Regions from separate parts of the Lysinibacillus sp. NPDC056185 genome, predicted to be linked through region 1. Evidence: riboswitches for the same ligand, from Rfam matches in the RefSeq annotation. Region 1 holds a riboswitch; each other region holds the start of a gene.

Region 1 (5,924 bases):
TGATAGTAGTAGCAATGCCGGTAATACTACTCAAAATGAATGTAGTAATAATAACGATAATTCTACTCAAAGTGCAAGTAACAATGGCGGAAATGCTACACAAAAAAGTAATAGTAATACTGATAATTGTGCTCAAAATGAAAGTAGTAGCAATGCCGGTAATACTACTCAAAATGAAAGTAGTAGTAATAACGATAATTCTACTCAAAGTGCAAGTAACAGCGAAAATCCTTCGCAGAGTGATAGTAGCAACAATACTACACAGAATGATAGCGATACCGGCAATACTCCAAGCAGTGATAGAAATAAAAATTCATCAGAAAATTAACAGCATAATGGCGTGAAAAAATGATGACCCTGAAATATCAAAGTCATCATTTTTCTTTATTGTAATTGAGCGGTTTTAAATATGATATTCAATCTGATCGACAAAATCCCATTCGTATGGTGTTTCTTGGTAAACATAGTAGTTCAACCAATTCGAGAATAATAAATGTGTATGGGCGCGCCAAGTATTAATCGGTTCATTTGCAGGATTATCATGTGGGAAATAATTTACTGGTACATCAATATCTAATCCTTTCGCAACATCACGACTATACTCATCAGCTAAAGTTGTTGCATCATATTCAAGATGACCAGTAATCATAATGTTTTTATTATCCTTAGATTGCACAATGAAAACACCAGCATCTTCAGAATAAGATAGTAATCGTAAATCGGGATGGCTAAGTACTTCATCAATTGATACGGATGTATAACGTGAATGTGGTGCAGTAAATGAATCACTAAAGCCACGTACTAAGTCCACTGTTAAATCCGTAATAACATGCGAATATACACCTGAGCATTTAGCAGGCAGCCCAATTTTACCAATACCGTAATGATGGTATAACGCTGCCTGTGCACCCCAACATATATGTAAAACCGATGTTACGTTTGTCTTGGACCAATCCATAATTTCAGAAATTTCCTGCCAGTAGTTCACTTCTTCAAATTCCATTTTCTCTACTGGTGCACCCGTAATAATCATGCCATCATAGCGGCGATGACGAATTTGATTGAAAGTCGTGTAAAATAACTGTAAATGTGATTTACTAACATTTTTTGATTCATGCGTAGCTGTATTTAAAAATGTAATATTCACTTGTAATGGTGTATTCCCCAATAAACGAAGTAATTGCAGTTCTGTTTTTTCTTTTTCCGGCATTAAATTAAAAATTAAGATATTTAATGGACGAATTTGTTGAGTTTTCGCTCTGTCCTCTTCCATAACGAATATTTTTTCCTCACGTAAATGTTCTCCAGCTGGTAAGTTTTTTGGAATATTAATTGGCATCTTGCATTCCCCTCTCTAGTTAAGATCAATTGGGCCTTAGTCTCCATGCACAGGCCCTGTTCAAAGCTCATTAAGTCTTCTTTTTCGATGAAATTAAAAAATCCCCCTCATTCCAGTTGAGATAGAATGAGAAGGATTTTTCCACGTTCACTCTTATCTCTCAAAGGACAAATCCTTTGCTGGAATTAGCACCTTTCTAACTTTCGTTAGAGGTTGCTGAAGCGTCATCGGGCCAAATCCCTCAACTTCTCATGATAAGATTATTTAATTAAAAAGAATTGTAACATGAACAATTAAGAATATCAATAATACATAGAATATTTTGTTATTAATCATGCATGTCATTATGTTTTTAGGGAAATTATAGTTTAGTTATTTATCTTTACACCCTAGTGATACTTTTGCTATAGTCTTTACTTATGTAGACCTTGGTGAAAAAACACTTTTTATCGCCTCTATTATTCCAAACACAAGAAAGATGCCAAAAAAGATAGTAAGTAAATTGAAATTTGGTGTTTCATAAAAAGTAAACCACTCTTTGAAAATTGAAGATTCCGTAATTCTTCCAATAAACGTTCCGCCAATATCTCTATAATTAGGTATCCATCCTGTTGCTTCACACGTAATAAAGATTATCTGTGACAATAAAAATACACCAATAGAAGACACCCAAGTCTTTTTCAAAAATGGAATTGGATTTTTTTGTTTATTAGCCAAGTTATATCCCCCCTCTAATTGTTATACGTAAAATTCAGGAATAAGTTTCAAAATTAAACATATATTCCTTTTTTAGATAATCCTATCAATTATATTTGTCGATGAACGGCTTAATCATGTATTTGTAACTATTGATATTTGCTTGAGTCGTATTGTTGAATTTTCTGTCTGCAATAAAATCATCATAAGCAAACTTTAACAGCATAAAAAAATACACCTCTCCTCATCTAAATTAATAGACAATAAGAAGTGTATTATTAATAACAAATAAACTTTAATCTACTCAACATCTTATCATGTACTTCAAACCCTTGGTACGACTGGGTTTCTAAAACAATCCCTCAATTTCTCATGATGAGATTATTTAATTAAAAAGAATTGTAACATGAACAATTAAGAATATCAATAATACATAGAATATTTTGTTATTAACTATGCATGTCATTATGTAATTTGTTTAACACTAATCTTGAATGTTTACATTCATTATTTGATGGTAAACATGCTGTACTTATGTTAACATATACCTTTAGTAACAGAGAGGAACGTGAATACTTTGATTAAAATTGAATTTCCAAAACCAGATTTAGTAATTCGCCAACGCGAACAAGATTTAAAGCCAGGTGATGTACCAATCACACCGTACCATGGTTTTATTGATTTCCATAAAATCACACGTGAAAACGGTGGTATTTTCTTATTCTACAATGAAGAGAACGAACTATTATTTGTCGGTAAAGCACGTAAAATTCGTCAACGTATTAAAAAGCATTTCGAGGACAATGTGTCACCGATGAAAAATCACCGTAATGAAATTTTCAAAATTGAAGTGTATGAAGTGGAAGATCCAATGGAACGTGAAATTTACGAAACATACGCGATCAATTCATTCCGCTCTAAATACAATGTTGATAAAGTATTTTATTAATATTTAACGAAAAAAAGAATCTGCTCGCCTTCTGTAATGTACATGACGGCTTGCAGATTCTTTTTCAATACTTTCATTCTAAGAAAAATGCTTTACGTTCTTTAGTAATCCATTCCTCAAGCTCCGTATCATCACGCTTTAAAAGGCGATTAATAAGCACGTCATGCCATATATAATCCTCTAATAAATAGATATGAACAGGATCATTGGTAATAAAAGCCGTTTCCTGATTTGACGGAGAGTGACCATAAATCATTTGCTTGCCATCTACCGATAAAATAAACCAATGAGGTGTAGACGCATTCCTCGTATAGCGAGTGATACGGTGTTGGTCAACGGAAGCTAAATGGTCCTCCACATACAAGGTAATTCCATGAACAGGGATATGCTTCGCTACCTCATGTATATCTTCCCGCAATTCTTCATACATATCTTCCCACATTGATAATATGACTTTTTTCTCCGCCTTTTTTAATAAAGACTGACAATAATTAACGATTGCCTCTTTGCCTTTTAACGTGACAACCTTATGCTCCGCTTCCTGCTCTTTTACCTCTAATTTTTCTAATTGATCACTAATCGATGTAAAATTCGACTGCCAACGTTGCTGAATTTGTTGTAAAAACACAGCGACTGGAATGGAAGAGTATGTCATTTGACCTGCCGTTTCTTCTTTCAGTACTAACCCTTTTTCAACAAGTACATCAAGTATGTCGTATATTCTCGCACGAGGGATACCGGAGTTTTTACTTACTTGATAGGCACTAACATGACTATTTTGGACAAGTGCAGTGTAGGCCTTTGCTTCATATTCTGTGAATCCCAATTCTTTTAATTGGGCGATTAATAATTCCATCGAATCCCTCCATTACCTCTATTATAAGATAAGCCTATGAAGATAAGCCAACGAAAAAATTAGTCTTTACAGCCTCGCGAAATTTAGTTACTATTTCAGTAGTAACTATTGAGAGGTGCACACATGCTATTTGAATTAGATGTAAATGTAGTCATATTATTAATATCTTTTGGATTTTTAGCCGCCTTTGTGGATGCGGTCGTTGGAGGTGGAGGCTTAATTGCTTTACCTGCCCTTATGTTTGCTGGTTTAAATCCAGCAGCAGCCGTAGCAACCAATAAACTTGCCGGCACTATGGGTTCTTTGACATCAACCATTTCTTTTTATCGTTCTGGTCAGCTAGAAATTCGGTCAGTTATCAAATACTTTCCCCTAGCCTTTATAGGATCACTTTTTGGGGCTTGGACTGTTCATTTAATCAATCCTGAATTACTAAAACCACTCATGCTCATAATGCTTGCTGCTGTTGCAGTCTATACAATCTTTAAAAAAGATTGGGGTTCAGTAGCTGCAGTCAAAAATTTAAAGTTTACACACTTAGTTTTATTCATGCTGTTGTTATTTACCATTGGTTTTTATGATGGGTTTCTTGGTCCAGGAACTGGCTCATTTTTAATTTTTAGCTTTTTATTAGTCGGCTTCGATTTCTTAAAGGCAGCAGGAAATGCCAAATTTTTAAACTTAGCAAGTAATTTTGCGGGTCTTTTAATGTTCGCTTACTTAGGTCAGATTCATTATGTCTATGGTTTACTAATGGGCATAGCTCAAATTGCCGGTGCACTTGTAGGCTCACGTATGGCGATTAAAAAAGGTAGCGGCTTTGTTCGCGTATTATTTATTATCGTAACGATTACTTTGTTAACTAAAAATGCTTATGATTACATAAAAAACGCCGTAGATATCTAGCTCTACGGCGTTTTAGCTTTCTATGGGCATTCCACCCTTCATATCGGAGAGGCTATCCGTCGTTTCAGTGGTTTTATCCGCCACTTTGGAGGTTCTTTCCGTCGCTTCAGTGATTTTTTCCGTCGCTCCGGGTGGTCTTTCCGTCGTTCCGGGGGTCTATCCGTCACTTTGAACTTTCTATCCATCAATCCAGGGATTCTATCCACGATTCTGGACGCTCTATCCACGACTTTGTGATTCTAGCCATTATTTGGAGGATCCTTCCCTCGCTTCAGTGGTTCTTTCCGCCATTTCGGAAGTTTCATCCGTCGCTTCAGGGGTCTATCCGCCACTTTGAACTTTCTATCCATCAATCCAGGGATTCTATCCACGATTTTAGACGCTCTATCCACGATTTCGAAGGTTCTATCCACGACTTTGTGATTCTAACCATTATTTGGAGGATCCTTCCTTCGCTTCGGAGGTTCTTTCCGTCGCTTCAGTGATTCTTTCCGTCGCTCCGGGGGGTCTTTCCGTCACTTCAAGTTCTTTCCGTCGTTTCAGGGGTTCTTTCCGTCGTTTCAATGGTTCTTTCCGTCGCTTCAATGATTCTTTCCGTCACTCCGGGTGGTCTTTCCGTCACTTCAAGTTCTTTCCGTCATTTCAGTGGTTTTATCCGTCACTCCGGAGGTTCCATCCGTCACTTCAGTGATTCTTTCCGTCGCTCCGGGGGGTCTTTCCGTCACTTCAAGTTCTTTCCGTCGTTTCAGGGGTTCTTTCCGTCGCTTCTGAGGTTTCATCCGTCACTTCAATGATTCTTTCCGTCGCTCCGGGGGGTCTTTCCGTCACTTCAAGTTCTTTCCGTCGTTTCAGTGGTTTTATCCGCCACCTCGGAGGTTCCATCCGTCGCTTCAGTGATTCTTTCCGTCGCTCCGGGTGGTCTTTCCGTCACTTCAGGTTCTTTCCGTCGTTTCAGTGGTTTTATCCGTCACTTCGGAAGTTTCATCCGTCACTTCAATGATTCTTTCCGTCGCTCCGGGGGTCTATCCGTCACTTCAAGTTCTTTCCGTCATTTCAGTGGTTTTATCCGCCACCTCGGAGGTTCCATCCGTCACTCTGGAGGGTCTTTCCGTCACTTTGAACTTTCTATCCACGACTTTGAACGTTCTATCCATCAATCCAGAGATTCTATCCACGAT
Region 2 (5,924 bases), on a different contig from region 1:
CCAAGAGACTACATCAAGTCGATCATGCCAACCCATACCGATATAGTCACCCTCACTTTTTCCATGAGCCCTTGCATCAGGTACGATAACATTGTAGCCTGTATCATAAAAATGCTTAGCATACTTTGTCATTTGTGAGCCATCAGATGAATATCCATGGAAAACAATTGCCCATTTATTTGTGTTGTTTGTATTTTTAAGTGTATAGGCATGTAATTTTAAATCATCGAAAGACTGTATATAAGAGTCCTTGTAATTTTCTTTAAACCACTTTTCGCTCTCTTCTTTTTCTTTAGCATCCTTAGGACTGACAACAATAGAATTTTGTGGAGCATTAAACACATCTGATTTATCAGTATTAGGATTTAAGGCGAAGTTATAAAAATAATTCCCTGCAAAAAATCCAGCCACAACAAACAATACTAATAGCAGACTGACAATGGTAATAATCACTTTATATTTTCTTTTCATATATATCCCCCTCAAAACTACTATTATGAATTATACACAAAGTTACTAATATGAAAAATAGAATTCTATAAAATAGGGGAGATAAAAAAGGGAACGACTCTAATCGTTCCCTTTGCATGTTGTTAAAATACATGAAATTAAGGTGTCTTAAAGTATGGCTCTTCGGTAAAACGAGGGAGTTGATTTCCGTTCCGACTGAGCGCTTTTCCGCTGACGCTTCGCTTTCGCGCAGAGCAGAGCTTCCTGGGGGCGTCCGATGAGCCGCTGCTCGCTCCAGGGTCTCGGGCCAACACGAGGTTGGTCACGAAGGCGTTATCACAGGACGTGATGATTTTAGCCTTCGTTCCTCTAATACTGATCCCAAGGAGTCGCCCAGTCTCCACTCCAATCAATCACTCCACTCGGCATGTATTTTCTGGCGTGCCACTTTAATTTATGGTGATAAAACGATACTGTTCTGTGTGCGAGTAACCTAGAATGGAAATCACCCTCATTTAAAGGGCTAGTATATTCACAAATATTTTCTCTTTCAACACAAAAAAGGGAACGACTGAAATCGTTCCCTTTGCTTAATGAATTATTTTAATGGACCGCCAAGTTTAGTGATAGCTTCAGAAACATTTGAGAATTTCTTGAAGTTTTCGTTGAATAAACCAGCAAGTTCAGAAGCTTTTTTATCATAAGCAGCTTTATCTGCCCATGCATCACGAGGATTAAGCACTTCAGTTGGTACACCTTCAATAGAAGTTGGAATGTTTAAACCGAATACTGAATCTTGAATTGTTTCAACATTAGCTAATTTGCCGTCAATTGCAGCACGTACCATTGTACGAGTGTAAGAAAGCTTCATACGGCTACCAGTTCCGTATTCGCCACCAGTCCAACCAGTGTTCACTAAGTATACTTGTGCACCGTGCTCGTCAATTTTTTGACCTAACATTTCAGCATAAACTGTTGCTGGAAGTGGAAGGAATGGAGAACCGAAGCAAGTTGAGAATACTGGTTCTGGCTCCGTTACACCACGTTCTGTACCAGCAAGTTTAGATGTGAAACCGCTTAGGAAGTGGTACATTGCTTGCTCTTTTGTTAATTTACTGATTGGAGGTAATACACCAAACGCGTCAGCTGTTAAGAAGATGATTGTTTTTGGGTGACCTGCAACAGATGGATCAACAATATTTTCAATGTATTGAATTGGATAAGCTACACGCGTATTTTCTGTTAATGAACCATCATCATAGTCACAAACTCGAGTTTCTGGATCAACAGCTACGTTTTCTAGTACAGAACCGAAGCGGATTGCGTTGTAGATTTCTGGTTCTTTTTCAGCAGAAAGGTTAATTGTTTTTGCATAGCAACCGCCCTCAATGTTGAATACACCGTTATCAGACCAACCATGTTCATCGTCACCGATAAGCTTACGATCAGGATCAGCTGATAAAGTTGTTTTACCAGTACCAGATAAACCGAAGAATAATGCAACATCACCAGCTTCACCAACGTTTGCTGAGCAATGCATTGAAAGGATGCCTTGTTGTGGTAACAAGTAGTTCATAATACCAAAAATAGATTTTTTGATTTCACCAGCGTATTCAGTACCACCGATTAGGATAATTTTCTTTTCAAGTGATACAATGATGAATGTTTCAGAAGCAGTGCCATCAATAGCAGGATCTGCTTTAAAGTTAGGAGCTGAAATAACTGTGAAGTCAGCAACATGAGAAGCTAATTCTTCTTTAGTTGGACGGATAAATAATTGATGGGCGAAAAGATTGTGCCAAGCATATTCATTGATTACTTGGATGCTTAATTGCGAATCTTTGTCAGCACCAGCAAAGCCTTTGAATACGAATAATTCGTCACGTTCTTTTAAATATTTTACTACTTTTACATATAAGTTATCGAACACTTCAGAAGAAATTGGTCGGTTAACTTTGCCCCAGTCAATTTTATCTTTTGTGCTATCTTCTTCTACCGTATATTTATCTTTAGGTGAACGACCAGTGTATTTGCCAGTTTCTGCACGAACTGCGCCATCTACTGTTAACATAGCTTCACCACGAGAAGTAGCCTTTTCAGCTAATTGTGGTACTGAAAGTTGAACATTAATGTTACCGCCGCTTAATAATTCCTTCAGTTCGTTTGCAATTTCTACTGAATTCATCGATTAAATACCATCCTTTTTTATAGTATTCCCTAGAGTTTGAGGGAGATTTTCTTAATTTCAAAAATAGTATAACACAATTGCTTAAATAATCTATACTAATTCAGAAATTATTTTTCAGATTTTATTACTTTTCAAGAAAACGACAAAAAGTAAATTGATTCGTTTTGATAATGCTTTTTACCCTATTTATAATAAGTGATCACACATTCACTTTCGACACAGCAAAAATTGTGTTTGGAAGCTTTGGGCTAACATGGGGTTCGCACAGGATGTGAAGTTTTAGCTTGCTTTTTATTAGTTGGAGCTTGTCTTCAACTGAAAAGGGGCTACAATCATATTCATCCACCACATGTTCTGTAGCTAACGCTTTGCTTTTGCTACAAAATGTGCTGTAAAGGGTTACACATATGTTAACACATGATGTAAGGTGGAGAGTAGGGATTATTTTGTTTTAAATTACAGTATAATCCAAATTTGTTTCTATATAAATCCCATACTTTCTTTATAAGAATACAATCAATTATGTCTTGGCATAATTGTAACTGTCGCTTTACTTTCGCTACAGATAAACAATGCGTCCGGAATCTGCTTTGTGCTTGGGCCTGACAATGTTTTTTGCGCGAAAGCGTAGCGTCAGCAAAGGACGATGTTGGACACCCGCTGAAAGAAGTTAAAAATATTTGACAATGTTCGACCTTTTACGTATTATGAGATATTGAACGGATACTCTTATCCCGAGCTGGTGGAGGGTCAGGCCCTGTGAAACCCGGCAACCTGCATGAACTATTTCACGACATGCGCTGGTGCCAATCTGATGCAAGGGGAAACTCCCTTGAACGATAAGAGTGAAAGGTTACGAAGTCATTATTCCTTTCCTCATGTTAAGTAAGCGTGAGAAAAGGATTTTTTTATTGTTAAAAACGAATTAAAGGTAAGTATACAGTCCTTTCCTTATTATAATGACGGATCTTTCAAAAATCCTCGTGTTAAAAGAAGCAGCTGTTTATTTGTGCGGAAGCGTAGTGACAGCAACAACTGTTTTACTGTGCGAAAGTGCAATGACAGCAACAATGGCTTGAGAGTTCAATCCTTAGGGGCGAACTTGACATGGGTAATGAGTACCGTATTAATTCGCAAATATTATTTGTAAAAGTAATAGGAGGAAAATCAAATGACAAACCGTCGACTGTTTACATCAGAAAGTGTAACAGAAGGACATCCAGACAAAATTTGTGACCAAATCTCGGATGCCATTTTAGATGCTATTTTAGCAGAAGATCCAAACGCGCGTGTAGCGTGTGAAACAACAGTAACAACAGGCTTAGCATTAGTAGCTGGAGAAATTACTACTTCTACTTATGTAGATATTAAAGGTATCGTTCGTGATACTGTAGCAGAAATCGGTTATACACGTGGGAAATACGGCTTTGATGCTGAAAACCTAGCAGTTCTTGTTGCTATTGGCGAGCAATCACCTGATATTGCTCAAGGTGTTGACCAAGCATTAGAGGCGCGTGAAGGCTCTATGACAGACGCTGACATTGAAGCAATTGGCGCAGGTGACCAAGGTTTAATGTTCGGTTATGCATGTAACGAAACGCCAGAGCTTATGCCATTACCAATTAGTTTAGCGCATAAATTAGCTCGTCGTTTAACGGGAGTACGTAAATCTGGTGAACTAGCATATTTACGTCCAGATGGAAAAACGCAAGTAACGGTTGAATATGATGAAAACAATGTACCAGTACGCGTTGATACGATTGTAATTTCAACACAGCATGATGAAGAAGCTACACTTGAGCAAATTCAAGCAGACTTAAAAGAATTCGTTATTGCTCCAGTTGTTCCAAGTGAATTACTAGATGCCGATACTAAATATTTCATCAACCCAACTGGCCGATTCGTAATTGGTGGTCCTAAAGGGGATGCTGGTCTAACTGGACGTAAAATCATCGTTGATACATACGGTGGCTATGCACGTCATGGTGGAGGTGCTTTCTCAGGTAAGGACGCAACTAAGGTAGACCGTTCAGCAGCATATGCAGCACGCTATGTGGCGAAAAATATCGTAGCTGCTGGTTTAGCTGATCGAGCTGAAGTACAACTAGCTTATGCGATTGGTGTTGCTCAACCTGTATCTATTGCTGTTGATACATTTGGAACAGGAAAAGTTACGGAAAGTGAAATTGTAAAATGGGTACGCGAGCTATTTGATCTACGCCCAGCGGGGATTATCAAAATGCTAAACCTTCGTCGTCCTATTTATAAGCAAACTGCCGCATATGGTCACTTCGGTCGTACAGATTTAAATGTACCTTGGGAACAAACAGACAAAGCTGACGCATTAAAAGAAAAAGCAGGTTTATAAACTATTCAGCTAAAGCAATGAAGTAGCTGGGAAAATATTTTAAAATACTATTACAGAAAGGGGCTTAACATTAATTTAGCCCCTTTCGCTGTTTTTTAACGAAAAAAATAAGCTCCTATATTGCTCGGTTGCCCAAGCAATCGTGGAGCTGCTTTACATTAATTTTTTGGTTGAAGAGATTTATAGTATTGACCCTTTTCTACATATTCACGTATGATGCGTTCCATATCTTCTTTATCTTCATCGTTTAATTCTCTTACAACCTTTGCAGGACGGCCTAGTGCTAAACTATTTGGAGGAATGACTTTGCCTGGAGGTACTAGACTACCCGCCCCAATGAATGCACCCTCTCCAATCTCCGCTCCGTCTAATACTATAGAGCCCATACCTATTAAGGCTTTTTTTCGAATCGTACAACTATGTAAAGTTACTTGATGTCCAACTGTTACTTCATCTTCAATAATTAGTGGATATTTGGGGCTTTGATGTAAGCAACAGAGGTCTTGAATACTAACTCTTTTTCCTATAATTGTTGGTGATACATCTCCTCGAATAACTGTGTTAAACCAAATTGTTGTTTCAGCACCTATTGTAACGTCGCCGGTAACGGTTGCATAATCAGCAATAAAAACAGAAGAGTCAATATTGGGTTTTTTACCTTTAAATGGATAGATCATGAGGATCGCCTCTTTTCTTTCTTTGATGTAATATTATCGTATCAAATACGCAACTTGATGGAAATATAAAATTAAAATGATCAAGATATTACGATATAATCATTGTGTAATTATTTTTTTAGGAGGACTATGTGAAATGTGGAAATGGGAAGCTGATGGACAAGCAAAGGCTGTGGTTGCTATTCTTCATGGTGCATATGAAAATCACCGTTGGTATGCATGGCTTATAGAAAAACTTAGA
Region 3 (5,924 bases), on a different contig from region 1:
GCTTTATTTTGAGTGAATGACTTACGCTGCTTTTAGCGTTCATCAGTATTAAATTTATTTACTATCGACTCCATCTTTTTTCACCAATGTGATATCGCGAAGTCCTTTTATAGATGTTGCCCCCGCTAATGCGATAGAAACTTTTAATTCATCATATAAATTCGTCATTACTTTTTCGGCTCCTTGCTGTCCTGCTAATGCAAGTCCATAGACGAAGGGGCGACCGATGGCAACTGCATCTGCTCCTAAAGCGAGTGCTTTAAGAGCATCCATACCACGATATACACCGCTATCTAAAATAACAGGAATTTGCCTATTTACAGCTTTCACAATGCCAGGAAGTGCATCAAGTGAACCAATTACGCCATCCAATTGGCGGCCGCCGTGGTTGGATACGATAATTCCGTCAATGCCGTTTTCTATAGCTAGTTTTGCGTCTTCAGGATGTAAGATTCCCTTTAACAAAATAGGGAGATTCGAACGGCGCTTTAATTCACGTACATTGTCCCAATTTAATGTTGGATGGAATATATTTTGCAACACGCCTTGTACATATGACTCAAATGAATCATCTGGTAAGGAAGCAGTAAAAACAGGGTCATTCATATAGTTTCCTCGTGCATACCCAAGCTTTAATGGTGAAAATTGATTGCGAACATCTTCTTCACGCCAGCCAAGCATGACTGTATCTACAGTTAAAACGATAGCCTCAAAACCGGCAGCCTCGGCTCGAGCAGCCATGCTATAGGCAATTTCCTCATTTGTTGCCCAATATAATTGAAACCATTTTGTAGCAGTAGGAGCTGTTTGTGCCACATCCTCGAGTGCATAGCTTGAAACTGTGCTTTGAATATAAGGGATTTTTAATTGATCAGCTGCACGTGCTACGGCTAGCTCTCCTTCGTCATGCGCCATTCTGTTCATGCCAACAGGAGCAAATAAGAACGGAGTTGGGTGAGCTTTTCCGAACAGTTCAATTGATGTATCAATACTTGAAACATCCTGTAAAAAGCGTGGAATAATAGAGTATTTTTCAAAGGCTGTACGGTTATTCCTTAATGTTTGCTCACCGCCAGCGCCTGAACGGATGTAACCAAACGGACCAGCTTCCATTTTTTCTGCAACTGCCTTTTCTAAATCTGCAAAGCAAATAGGAAAGGGGGCTTGTGCATTAATATTTTTTAATAGTAGATCGCTATGTGTTGTCTTTGTCATCATAATCCTCCTACTAATCTTTTTTTAACTTCGCGGCAAAGCGGTTACCTATTGATTGAATAATCTGAACAAGAATGATTAAGATAAACACTGTCGCATACATTACATCGACCTCATAGCGTAAATGACCGTAACGGTATGCGAGATCACCTAGACCACCAGCACCAACCATTCCTGCCATTGCTGTTGCTCCTATAAGACCGATTGTGGCAATCGTTAAACCTAATATAATGGATGGGCGAGCCTCACGTAATAAGACATTCCAAATAATATGACGACGTTTAATACCCATTGCTGTATAAGCTTCCACCACACCTGGATCAACTTCTAAAAGTGCCGTTTCCATAAGTCGCGCAATATAAGGCGCTGTATAAACAACAAGCGGTACAATAACACCTTTTACACCAATAGTTGTGCCGACGATTAGCTTCGTGAACGGTAAAATGAAAAATAGTAAAATAATGAACGGTACAGAGCGAATAATATTAATAAATAAATTGAAAAATTGGTAGAGAAATTTATTTTCAAACGATTGCCCCGGGCGAGTTAAAACGATTAAAAGCCCCAAAGGGATCCCAATTAAAATAGAAAAGAACAATGAAATCCCGACCATCTGAAAGGTTTCGATAATGGATTTCCCAATAACATCTGACCAATCTGCAAAGAAGCTTTGAATGCTATTCATTTAATTCGCCTCCTAATTCCTCAACGCTTACTCCGTTTTCTGTAAAATACTTAAGTGCTTTTTCTACGATATGTGCTTCACCGTGTAGATGCACGACAATATTACCGACAATGCCGTTTTTTAATTCAATGATATTGGCGGTTAAAATATTCGGTTGAACATCATAAACTTTACTCACTTCTGCTAGTAATGGTTTCCCTGTACTTTCACCAAGGAATGTTAAACGAATAACGCTTCCTGAAACATTTAATTGCTCGATAAGGGAAGGGGATAAATTACGTTGAGAAATGGTATTTAAAAACTTTCGTGTCGTTGGATGCTGAGGCTTTGAAAATAGGTCTATAGCAGAGCCGTATTCCACAACCGCCCCTGATTCAAGAACAGATACATCGTCGCAAATTTTTTGAATAACATTCATTTCATGTGTAATGAGTAAAATAGTGATGCCTAGCTCGCGATTAATTTTCAAGAGAAGCTCAAGAATGGCGTCAGTTGTTTCGGGGTCGAGTGCACTTGTCGCTTCATCACTGAGCAAAATCTCAGGCTCTTGGGCAAGGGCACGTGCAATAGCGACACGTTGCTTTTGACCACCTGAAAGCTGGCTAGGATAGCTATCTAATTTCTCTGTTAGGCCAACAATTTCTGCATATTTTGCAACGCGTTTTTTCACTTCGGAGTCGTTATAGCCTAGAAGCTTTAATGGTACCGAGATATTGTTGTAAACAGTCGCTGTTTTTAAAAGGTTAAAATGCTGGAATATCATCCCGATTTTTTGACGAGTTTTGCGAAGGTCGTTTAGAGAAAGGGAAGTAATATCTACATGATCGATTAATACCTTTCCTGTTGTTGGACGTTCTAATAAATTGACACAGCGAATAAGGGTACTTTTTCCTGCACCACTGTAGCCAATAACCCCATGAATTTCACCTTTTTTGACATGCAAGTTAATACCATCTACTGCTTTGACGATACCATTTTTAGTTTTAAATTCTTTTGTTATATTTTCTAGTTGAATCATACGGTGATATCTCCTTTCTTAGTCCTTCTATAAATCAAGAATCTGCTAGCTTTCCTGTAGGAGTCCCGCAGATTCTTGATTTTATGAATGGTCCTTAATCGTCACTTACCAGCTTGGAATTACAGAGCCTTGGAATTCTTCTTCAATAAAATTGCGTACCTCATCAGATTGATAAGCTTCAACAAATTTTTTGATCGTTGGGTCATCTTTGTTTTCGGCACGTACTACAATGTAATTCACATATGGAGAGTCCGTAGATTCTAAAAGAATGGAGTCTTTTTTAGGATTAATGCCAGCATCAAGAGCGAAGTTTGTATTAATAGCTGCTACATCTACTTCACTAAGCTGTTTTGGAATTTGTGCAGCCTCTAATTCAATGAATTTCAAATTCTTTTTGTTTTCTTCCACATCGCGAATAGATGCTGTTAAGTCTGCACCGTCTTTTAATTTAATATAGCCTGCCTCTTGAAGGACAAATAGAGCACGAGCCCCGTTTGTTGGATCATTTGGCAATCCGAACGTTGCACCATCAGGAACGTCATCAAATGATTTATATTTCTCAGAGTATATGCCTAGAGGATTTAAAATTGTTTTTCCAACTGGCACTAAATCTGTATTGTGATCTTTGTTAAATGTCTCGAGGAATGGCTTGTGTTGATAACTGTTTACATCAAGATCGCCCTCTGCTAACGATGTATTTGGTAAAACATAATCAGAGAAAGATTTTACTTCTACCTCTAAGCCATTTTCTTTGGCAACTTTTGCTACAACCTCAGCAATTTGTTCGTGTGGACCAGAAGTTACACCTACTACAATTTTATTTTCATTAATAGCCTTATTTTGACTATCCTTACTATTTTCTTTAGTACCACAGCCTACTAATGCTGCTACTAATGTGAGACTTGCTAAACCTAATAAAATTTTATTTTTCTTTTTCATGAAACATACCTCCAAAGTTTTTTTATCGGTTTTTGAAAATAAAAAAAACTCTCTTAAAAAAATTAAGAGAGGCTCATAAAAAAGTGTCCTCTCTTATCTTTCAAACGATGATCGTTTGCAGGATTTAGCACCTTCCTTAAAAAAGGAGGTTGCCGAGCTTCATAGGGCCAGTCCCTCAGCTACTCTTGATAAGAGATTTATAATATTTTTTTGTAAATCCGATAGAACTAATATAAATTATAGGATATAGTAAGTCAATTGAATTTTTAAAATTTTTTATTTTGTTATAATATTTAGTTGCGAAAGAATCCGCAAGAAAGAGACAAAACTGTTCCCATAGCAAGTTTGAGCTAATGGAACAGTTTTTCGGGTAGAGTCTACTTCATGAGTTAAATAAGTTTAATTTTTCAATTCTACTGATCGCTTCACGTAAGCGGTCTTCGCTAACAAGTAAGCCAACCCGGACATAGCCTTCACCATATTGACCGAAGCCATTGCCTGCAGCTACTGCGATATCAGCTTTGTCGAGCAATAAATCGGCAAATTGTTCACTCGTAAAACCTAATGGAACAGGGAGCCATGCAAAGAAAGAGCCTCTCGGTGCTGTTACTTGCCAACCAATTCGCTGAGCTTCTTCGATCAGTACGTTTCGTCGACGCTCATAAGTCGCACTTAGCTTATCCGCGCAACTCTGGGAAGCAGTAAGTGCAACTGCCGCGGCTTGTTGCACGGCAGGGAATTGACTACAAAATAGATGATCTTGAATAAGGTTAATGGCTGCAACAATATCAGGGTTACCAACTGCAAAACCAATGCGCCAGCCTGCCATATTATACGTTTTGGATAATGTATACATTTCGATACCGACATCTTTTGCACCGTCAGCTTGCAGGAAGCTGATAGGTTTATTGCCGTCAAATCCAATCGCCCCGTAGGCAAAATCATGTGCTACGATAATATTGTGCTCTTTTGCAAAGCGTACTGTTTCCTCGAAAAATTCAAGTGTTGCAGTACCGCCAGTTGGGTTATTCGGGTAATTCAAGTAAAGCATCTTCGCCTTTTCTTTTACTGCATCGGATAAAGCATTATAATCAGGCAGAAAATGATTTTCTGCAAAAAGAGGCATAACTTCAAAATTAACATCACCTAATACGACACCTGATAAGTAATCTGGATATCCAGGATCGGGTAATAGCATAGTATCACCGGGGTTTAAAACGGCTAACGGTAACTCAACAAGACCAATTTTCGTACCACCGAGAATAGCTACTTCTGTGTCAGGATCAATGTCAACATTGTATTCGCGTTTGTAGAAACTTGCAGCTGCTTGGCGTAATTCTGCTATGCCACGAAATGGAGAGTATTTATGATTTTGAGGATTTTCTGCCGCCTCCTGCAATGCTTTAATAATATGTGGAGGAGTGGGTTGATCTGGATTACCTTGACCAAGATTAATAACATCACGCCCTTCAGCAAGAGCAGCGTTTACTTTTTGCACAAGTGCTGCAAAAAATTGAGTTGGGAGTTGCTGTAGTTTTTTTGAGAATTCCATGCACGTCCACCTTTTTCAGAATATAATAATTATTAAAGATATGATGCACATAATATTACTTTTTTTAGTAATTGTCTAGAGCCCAATAGTATATGAGGTGAGGAAAATTGAATAAAGTCTCGTATTTTATCGTCAATGCTTTTACTACAGAACTTTATAAGGGAAATCCCGCAGCAGTCTGTTTACTTGATTCACCAATACCTGAGTCGACCATGCAGAAAATTGCTCAGGAGATTCCCGTACCAACAACAGCTTTTGTCCAAAAGAAGGATCATGATTTTTTTCTTAGATGGTTTACGCCAGCAAAGGAAATACCAATTTGTGGACATGGAACAATCGCTAGCGCTTTTTTACTTTGGAAACAAGGAATTGTACCCGTCAATTCTTCGATTACATTCCAGACTGTAAGCGGTCCTTTGCAAGCAAATTGGTTGAATGAACTAGTTGAAATAACAATTAGGAAGTACCAGTTAGAAGAGATTGAATGTCCTTTGGAGCTTGAGGAATGGCTTGGT
Region 4 (5,924 bases), on a different contig from region 1:
TTTTTCGTCTGCCTCTAAGCGTTTTTCACGAGATTCCTTAATTTCAGCTAAGAAATCTGCACGTGTATCTGTCCCCATTAGCCGATTTGCCTGCTCTAATCCTTGCATCGCATCCTTTGAATAAATGACAGGTCCATTATATTCGCCAGCAATTTTTGTTTCAGTAAAGCGACGGGATAATGCCGCTCCCCCTACTAAAATAGGTACGTCAATTCCCGCTTCTTTAAAATCCTGAGCTGTAATAACCATTTGCTGTGCTGATTTTACAAGTAAGCCTGAAAGCCCGATGAAATCTGGCTTCTCCTTGCGAATCGCTTCTATTAATTGGGAAGGTGTTACTTTGATACCCAGATCAATGACCTTAAAGCCATTATTACTTAAAATTATATCGACAAGGTTTTTCCCAATATCATGCACATCGCCTTTTACAGTTGCAAGAACCATCTTCCCCTTGCCAGCACTCTCTTCATCTTTCTCCATAAATTGCTCTAAATGTGCTACTGCTGCTTTCATAACCCCTGCTGATTGTAATACCTCTGCTACGATGAGCTGATTATCGTTAAATAAGCGGCCAACCTCTGCCATTCCATCCATTAAAGGTCCATTAATAATAGCAAGCGGCGTTTCGAAAATTTCACGAGCAGCCTCTAAATCCTCAATAAGCCCTTCCTTTGTACCTTCTAAAATATAGTAAGCTAAGCGACCTTCTACTGTTTTAGGGATATCTTCCTCTGTTTTTTCCTTCTTTTTATCGCGATAGAAATCCGTGAAGACGGCTAATGTCTCATCATTTGTATGAAACAGTAAATCATTTGCTAGCTTAATCTCTGCCTCAGGAATAGATGCATAACGTTCTAGCTTCTCCGTATTCACAATTGCATAATCTAAACCAGCCTGTGTACAGTGATATAAATACACGGCATTCAATACTTCACGACCTACTGGTGGTAATCCGAATGAAATATTACTTACACCAAGCACCGTTAATGTACGTGGCATTTTCTCCTTAATAAGGCGAATTCCTTCTACTGTTTCAAGCGCCGAGCCAATATACTGCTCATCTCCTGTACCTACTGGGAACATTAATGGGTCAAAAATAATATCTTCAGGAGCAATACCCCATTTTTCTGTTAACAATTTATAGGAACGTTCAGCAATCTCTAGCTTGCGATGTCGATCAACCGCCATGCCTTGCTCATCAATTGTCCCCACTACTAAAGAGGCCCCATATTTTTTCACTAGCGGTAAAACTGCGTCAAAACGCTCCTCACCATCCTCTAAGTTAATAGAATTAATGATAGCTTTCCCTTGAGAAAACTTAAGTGCTTCCTCAATTACTTTTTCATCTGTCGAGTCAATCACAAGAGGTACTTTTACTTTTTTTACAACCTCCTGCATAAAGCCACGAATATCCGCTAGTTCATCGCGGTCAGGATTTGCTAAACAAATATCGATAACATGTGCTCCATTTTTCACCTGAGCACGCGCGATTTCTGCCGCTTCCTCAAACTTCCCATCAATAATTAAATTTTTAAACTTACGAGAGCCGATGACATTTGTCCGTTCTCCAATAAATAATGGACGCATAGAGTCGTCATACACCAATGGCTCTATCCCTGATACTACATGACCATGGGTTGCATCTGGTAATTGGCGAGGCTTTTCGTCCTTTAGCACCTCTCGGATAGCCGCAATATGTGCTGGCGTTGTACCGCAGCAACCTCCGACAATATTTAGCCAGCCCTTTTCTGCAAAGCCTTTTAGCTTTTGTGACAATGAATCAGGTGACTCATGATAGCAGCCTTCCTCATCTGGTAAGCCCGCATTCGGGTAACAGCTAATATAGCCTGTTGAAAGCTCTGCTAATGAACGAATATGATCAGTCATAAACTCTGGTCCAGTCGCACAGTTTAAACCAACTGATAATGGTTTAATATGCTCGATGGAAATGTAAAAAGCATCAATTGTTTGACCAGCCAGTGTCGTTCCCATCGGTTCAATTGTTCCCGATATCATCACAGGTAGCTCTTTTCCCGTTGCTTCAAAGGCACGAGATACCCCCAATGTTCCTGCCTTAACATTTAGCATATCCTGACTAGTTTCTAGCAACAGAACGTCCGCCCCGGCTTCGATTAATGCCTTTGCCTGAACATAGAAGTTTTCCTCTAACTCATCAAATGTAATACCACCTGTAACCGATAAGGTTTTTGTAGTTGGTCCCATAGCCCCCGCTACAAAACGTGGCCAGTCGGAAGTTGAAAACTCATCCACTACTTTGCGTGCAATTTCTACAGCGCGTTTATTAATCTCTTCTGCTTTCGCACCAAGATCATATTCATTTAATACAAGTGGAGTACTTCCAAATGTATTTGTACAAATAATATCTGCTCCAGCCTCTAAATATTTTCCATGAATTTTTTCAAGCACATCTGGTCTAGTTAGCACGAGATTTTCATTACAGCCATCATATTCCTCGCCGCCAAAATCCTCTGCTGATAAATTTTCATTTTGTAGCATTGTTCCCATTGCGCCATCAAGAATTAATATTCGTTTCTCTAGTTGCTCTTCAATCATGTGCTTAGCCATTTATACTTACCCCTTTTTTCTGTTCATCCAATTGCTCAATAAATTTCATTAATTCTAGCGTCATATCATAGCGTAAAAATGGTGTGATGAGGTAAATACCATTGAAATATTCCGCTGCTACTTCTACTAATTCTTTAGCAATTGCAATTCCTTCTAGTGTTGCGCGTTCCTTATCATCGCCACAAGCCCTCATACGTGCTAATGCATCATCAGATAGTTTGATGCCTGGCACTTCATGATGTAAGAACTCCGCACTTTTATAGCTCGTTACTGGCATAATGCCTATATAAATTGGTGTTTCTAAATGCTTTGTCGCCTCGTAAATTTCCACGATTTTTTCCTTTGTATAAACAGGCTGTGAAATAAAATAATCTGCCCCATGTTCAATTTTCTTTTCTAATCGAGAGACAGCGCGATCTAGTACACGTACATTAGGATTAAACGCAGCCGCTACAGAGAAATTTGCCTTTTTTCGAAGCGGTTTCCCTGAGAACGATACACCTTCATTTAATTGTTTTATTAATTGGATCAGCTCCATTGAAGATACGTCATAAACGCTAGTTGCTCCTGGGAAATCGCCTACCTTTGTCGGATCTCCAGTAACTGCTAAAATATCATGAATCCCTAGTGCATTTAATCCCATTAAATGTGATTGAAGACCAATTAAATTACGATCTCGGCATGTTATATGGGTTAACGGGCGTACCCCGTGTGTTTCTTTCAGTAAGGCTCCCATTGCGACATTACTAATCCTTGGAGAAGCAAGAGAGTTATCGGCCATCATGACTACATCTGCGCCCGCCTCATATATTTTTTTTGCACCTTCAATAAAGCCTTCAATTTCTAAATGTCTTGGTGTATCTAATTCCACAATAACCGAGCGTTCACGTTTTACTTTTTCATGTAATGGCTCATAATTTGCTGGCTCTGCCTCACGGACAATCTCTACTTTTTCCGGCTTTGCATACTTTTCCTCAACCGGAGATAGCTCCTCTAAGTACTTTTTCACTGCAGCAATATGCTTTGGTGTCGTTCCACAACAACCACCAATTAAACGTACCCCCTGATCACGAAGCTCTACAGCTGCTCGACCAAAATAATCTGCCTCCGACTCATAAACGACACGCCCATCCTCCAAATCAAGAAGAGAGGCGTTCGGATACGCTGACATAAATGCCTTCTCAGGAAGCTCTACTCCTTCAAATGCTTGTATAGTATGGTGAGGGCCTAAGCGACAGTTGACACCTACGATATCAGCACCTAACGCTTCAAGTTTATGTAAGGCATTATTTAAGCTCATTCCATTTTGTAATATTCCGGGTTCGTGCATAGAAACTTGAGCGATAATCGGTAATTTCGTTTTAGATCGTAGCATTGTTAAAGTCGCCGTTAGCTCTTCAAAATCATAATAAGTTTCAAGTAAAAGACCATCTGGATTTCCTGCCAGTAAAACTGTTGCCTGCTCATCAACGGTTGCTAAAATTTCCTCTAACGTTGCGTCACTTTTACGAATACCACGGATTCCCCCAATAGTACCTAAAACAAATTGTCCACCATCTGCCGCTGCTCGTTTTGCAATCGTTATAGCAGCTTCATTAAACTGTTGTACACGAGATTCTAACCCATAGCGGGCTAATTTTATGGCATTAGCTCCGTAAGTATTCGTCTGAATAATATCAGCACCAGCTGCAATATATTCTCTATGAATCTTTTCAATTAATTCAGGTCTCTGTACATTCATTTCCTCATGACAGTACTCCAAGCCGTAGCCGTATAAAACTGTACCAATTGCACCATCTGCTGTTAGAACATGCGTTTTTAACCTTTCAAGCAATTCCATAAAACTAACCTCTCTTCCCTAATCTTTAAAATAAAAAAAAGCCTTCTTTCATAAAAAAAGAAGGCTTTTACGTCATTTCGTAATTGTTTTCCTTCTCATCTTCGACACACGGTCTTCTGGATTTAGCACCTGACATTAAGTTGGTTGCTGAAGCTTCATAGGGCCAGTCCCTCTGCTTCTCTTGATAAGAATTTAGTATGAATTTTTTAAATAATTAAAAGAATCATATCGTTTACGAACGATTGAGTCAAGACTATTTCACTGAACAAAGGATAATTTTTACGAAATTTATAATATTTTGATTTATATCAAACAATTACGATAGTTTTTCTACAAGTTCTTCACCAATTTTTTTACCGTTTTGAATACATGCACCTATGCCTACTCCAAAATATGAGCATCCCGCTATTGATAAATTTGGATAGTTTTTCTCGAGCTCTTGTAAGAGACCTTGCAACGCTTCACGATGTGCCAAGTCGTACTTCGGCATCTGGTCGATCCATTTTGTCACGTCAACAACAGTTGGTTTTTCCTCAATCCCCAAGCTTTTTCTTACATCCTCAAGAGCAACTGCTGCTAACTCTTCATCTGTCATCATACGCAATCTCTCATACTTAGGGTTAATGCTCTTATAAAAAAGTCGTACAAGTAATTTCCCTTCTGCAGAGGTATGTTTCCACTTGCGGCTTGTCCACGTTGCTGCATTACAAATAACATCCGAATTATGTGACACAATATAGCCTGTTCCATCTGCTGGCAATCTATTATCGGGAACATCAAATCCTAAATAAATCGTAATGGCGGATGCAGTATTAAATTGTTCAAAATAGCCGTTCAACGATTCATCCTGTAATAAGCTTTGTACCGCTTCATTTGGCAGTGCCAATACAACATGATTTGCTTCAATCATTTTACCGTTTGCTAACGTAACAGAGTATAGATTCTCCTGCTTTTTAACACTAGTAGTGGCAATTCCTTTTATAATTTCTACATCCGTTAATGTTTCTTCAAGTCGATCAATTAGTGACGATAAACCATTTTTAAATGAAATAAATTTTTTGTTGGAGGCTTTCACAAATTGTTTCCTGTTTGCATCAAAACCTTTAATAATACTACCGTAATCGTTTTTGTAATCGATTAAATACGGTAAAGTCGAAGCAATTGAAAGTTGATTTAAATCTCCAGAATATACACCTGCAAGTACCGGCGCTATTTGGTTTTGAACAAGCTCCTCACCTAAATAATACGTTAAAAATTCCCCAATCGAGCTTTCCTTTGTAAACCTTTCATTCGGCATTGTTAAATCCTTTAACGCTTCTTTTTTACCTTCCTCAGATACAAGCGTGCTTTCCTCGAGAGATTGTAGGCTCATAGGAATACCGAACGTTGAGTCTGCTGGGATAGCATGTAGCTCATTATTTGTGTAAATATACGAAATACCTGTTTCGTTGTACACAAGATTTTGTTCAAAGTTTAGTTCCTCTACTAACTCCATGAC

The links. Region 1 has a riboswitch for S-adenosylmethionine ahead of metA (homoserine O-acetyltransferase MetA). Riboswitches for the same ligand answer to the same signal wherever they lie in the genome.
Region 2: it holds a riboswitch for S-adenosylmethionine, as region 1 does, so the genes downstream of both, metK (methionine adenosyltransferase) here and metA (homoserine O-acetyltransferase MetA) in region 1, are expected to answer to the same signal.
Region 3: it holds a riboswitch for S-adenosylmethionine, as region 1 does, so the genes downstream of both, ACMZ42_RS07005 (MetQ/NlpA family ABC transporter substrate-binding protein) here and metA (homoserine O-acetyltransferase MetA) in region 1, are expected to answer to the same signal.
Region 4: it holds a riboswitch for S-adenosylmethionine, as region 1 does, so the genes downstream of both, ACMZ42_RS23375 (bifunctional homocysteine S-methyltransferase/methylenetetrahydrofolate reductase) here and metA (homoserine O-acetyltransferase MetA) in region 1, are expected to answer to the same signal.

The regions. Positions count from the first base shown of each region.
Region 1 is NZ_JBLLLQ010000002.1:306,249-312,172, forward strand. Features, by position in the region: gene ACMZ42_RS03885 (endospore germination permease) at 1-328, shown strand, start outside; gene metA (homoserine O-acetyltransferase MetA) at 404-1,339, opposite strand; SAM riboswitch class I at 1,490-1,600, opposite strand; gene ACMZ42_RS03895 (YfzA family protein) at 1,757-2,056, opposite strand; gene ACMZ42_RS03900 (nucleotide excision repair endonuclease) at 2,613-2,984, shown strand; gene ACMZ42_RS03905 (TrmB family transcriptional regulator) at 3,058-3,840, opposite strand; gene ACMZ42_RS03910 (TSUP family transporter) at 3,964-4,746, shown strand; gene ACMZ42_RS03915 (hypothetical protein) at 5,183-5,437, shown strand; gene ACMZ42_RS03920 (hypothetical protein) at 5,598-5,924, shown strand, end outside.
Region 2 is NZ_JBLLLQ010000030.1:27,323-33,246, forward strand. Features, by position in the region: gene ACMZ42_RS22020 (alpha/beta hydrolase) at 1-471, opposite strand, end outside; gene pckA (phosphoenolpyruvate carboxykinase (ATP)) at 1,049-2,635, opposite strand; SAM riboswitch class I at 3,365-3,484, shown strand; gene metK (methionine adenosyltransferase) at 3,810-5,006, shown strand; gene ACMZ42_RS22035 (gamma carbonic anhydrase family protein) at 5,165-5,683, opposite strand; gene ACMZ42_RS22040 (alpha/beta hydrolase) at 5,820-5,924, shown strand, end outside.
Region 3 is NZ_JBLLLQ010000005.1:66,571-72,494, forward strand. Features, by position in the region: gene ACMZ42_RS06990 (alpha-hydroxy-acid oxidizing protein) at 55-1,215, opposite strand; gene ACMZ42_RS06995 (methionine ABC transporter permease) at 1,229-1,900, opposite strand; gene ACMZ42_RS07000 (methionine ABC transporter ATP-binding protein) at 1,893-2,918, opposite strand; gene ACMZ42_RS07005 (MetQ/NlpA family ABC transporter substrate-binding protein) at 3,024-3,857, opposite strand; SAM riboswitch class I at 3,948-4,052, opposite strand; gene ACMZ42_RS07010 (pyridoxal phosphate-dependent aminotransferase) at 4,240-5,409, opposite strand; gene ACMZ42_RS07015 (PhzF family phenazine biosynthesis protein) at 5,517-5,924, shown strand, end outside.
Region 4 is NZ_JBLLLQ010000036.1:28,520-34,443, forward strand. Features, by position in the region: gene metH (methionine synthase) at 1-2,586, opposite strand, end outside; gene ACMZ42_RS23375 (bifunctional homocysteine S-methyltransferase/methylenetetrahydrofolate reductase) at 2,579-4,426, opposite strand; SAM riboswitch class I at 4,519-4,617, opposite strand; gene ACMZ42_RS23380 (protoporphyrinogen oxidase) at 4,743-5,924, opposite strand, start outside.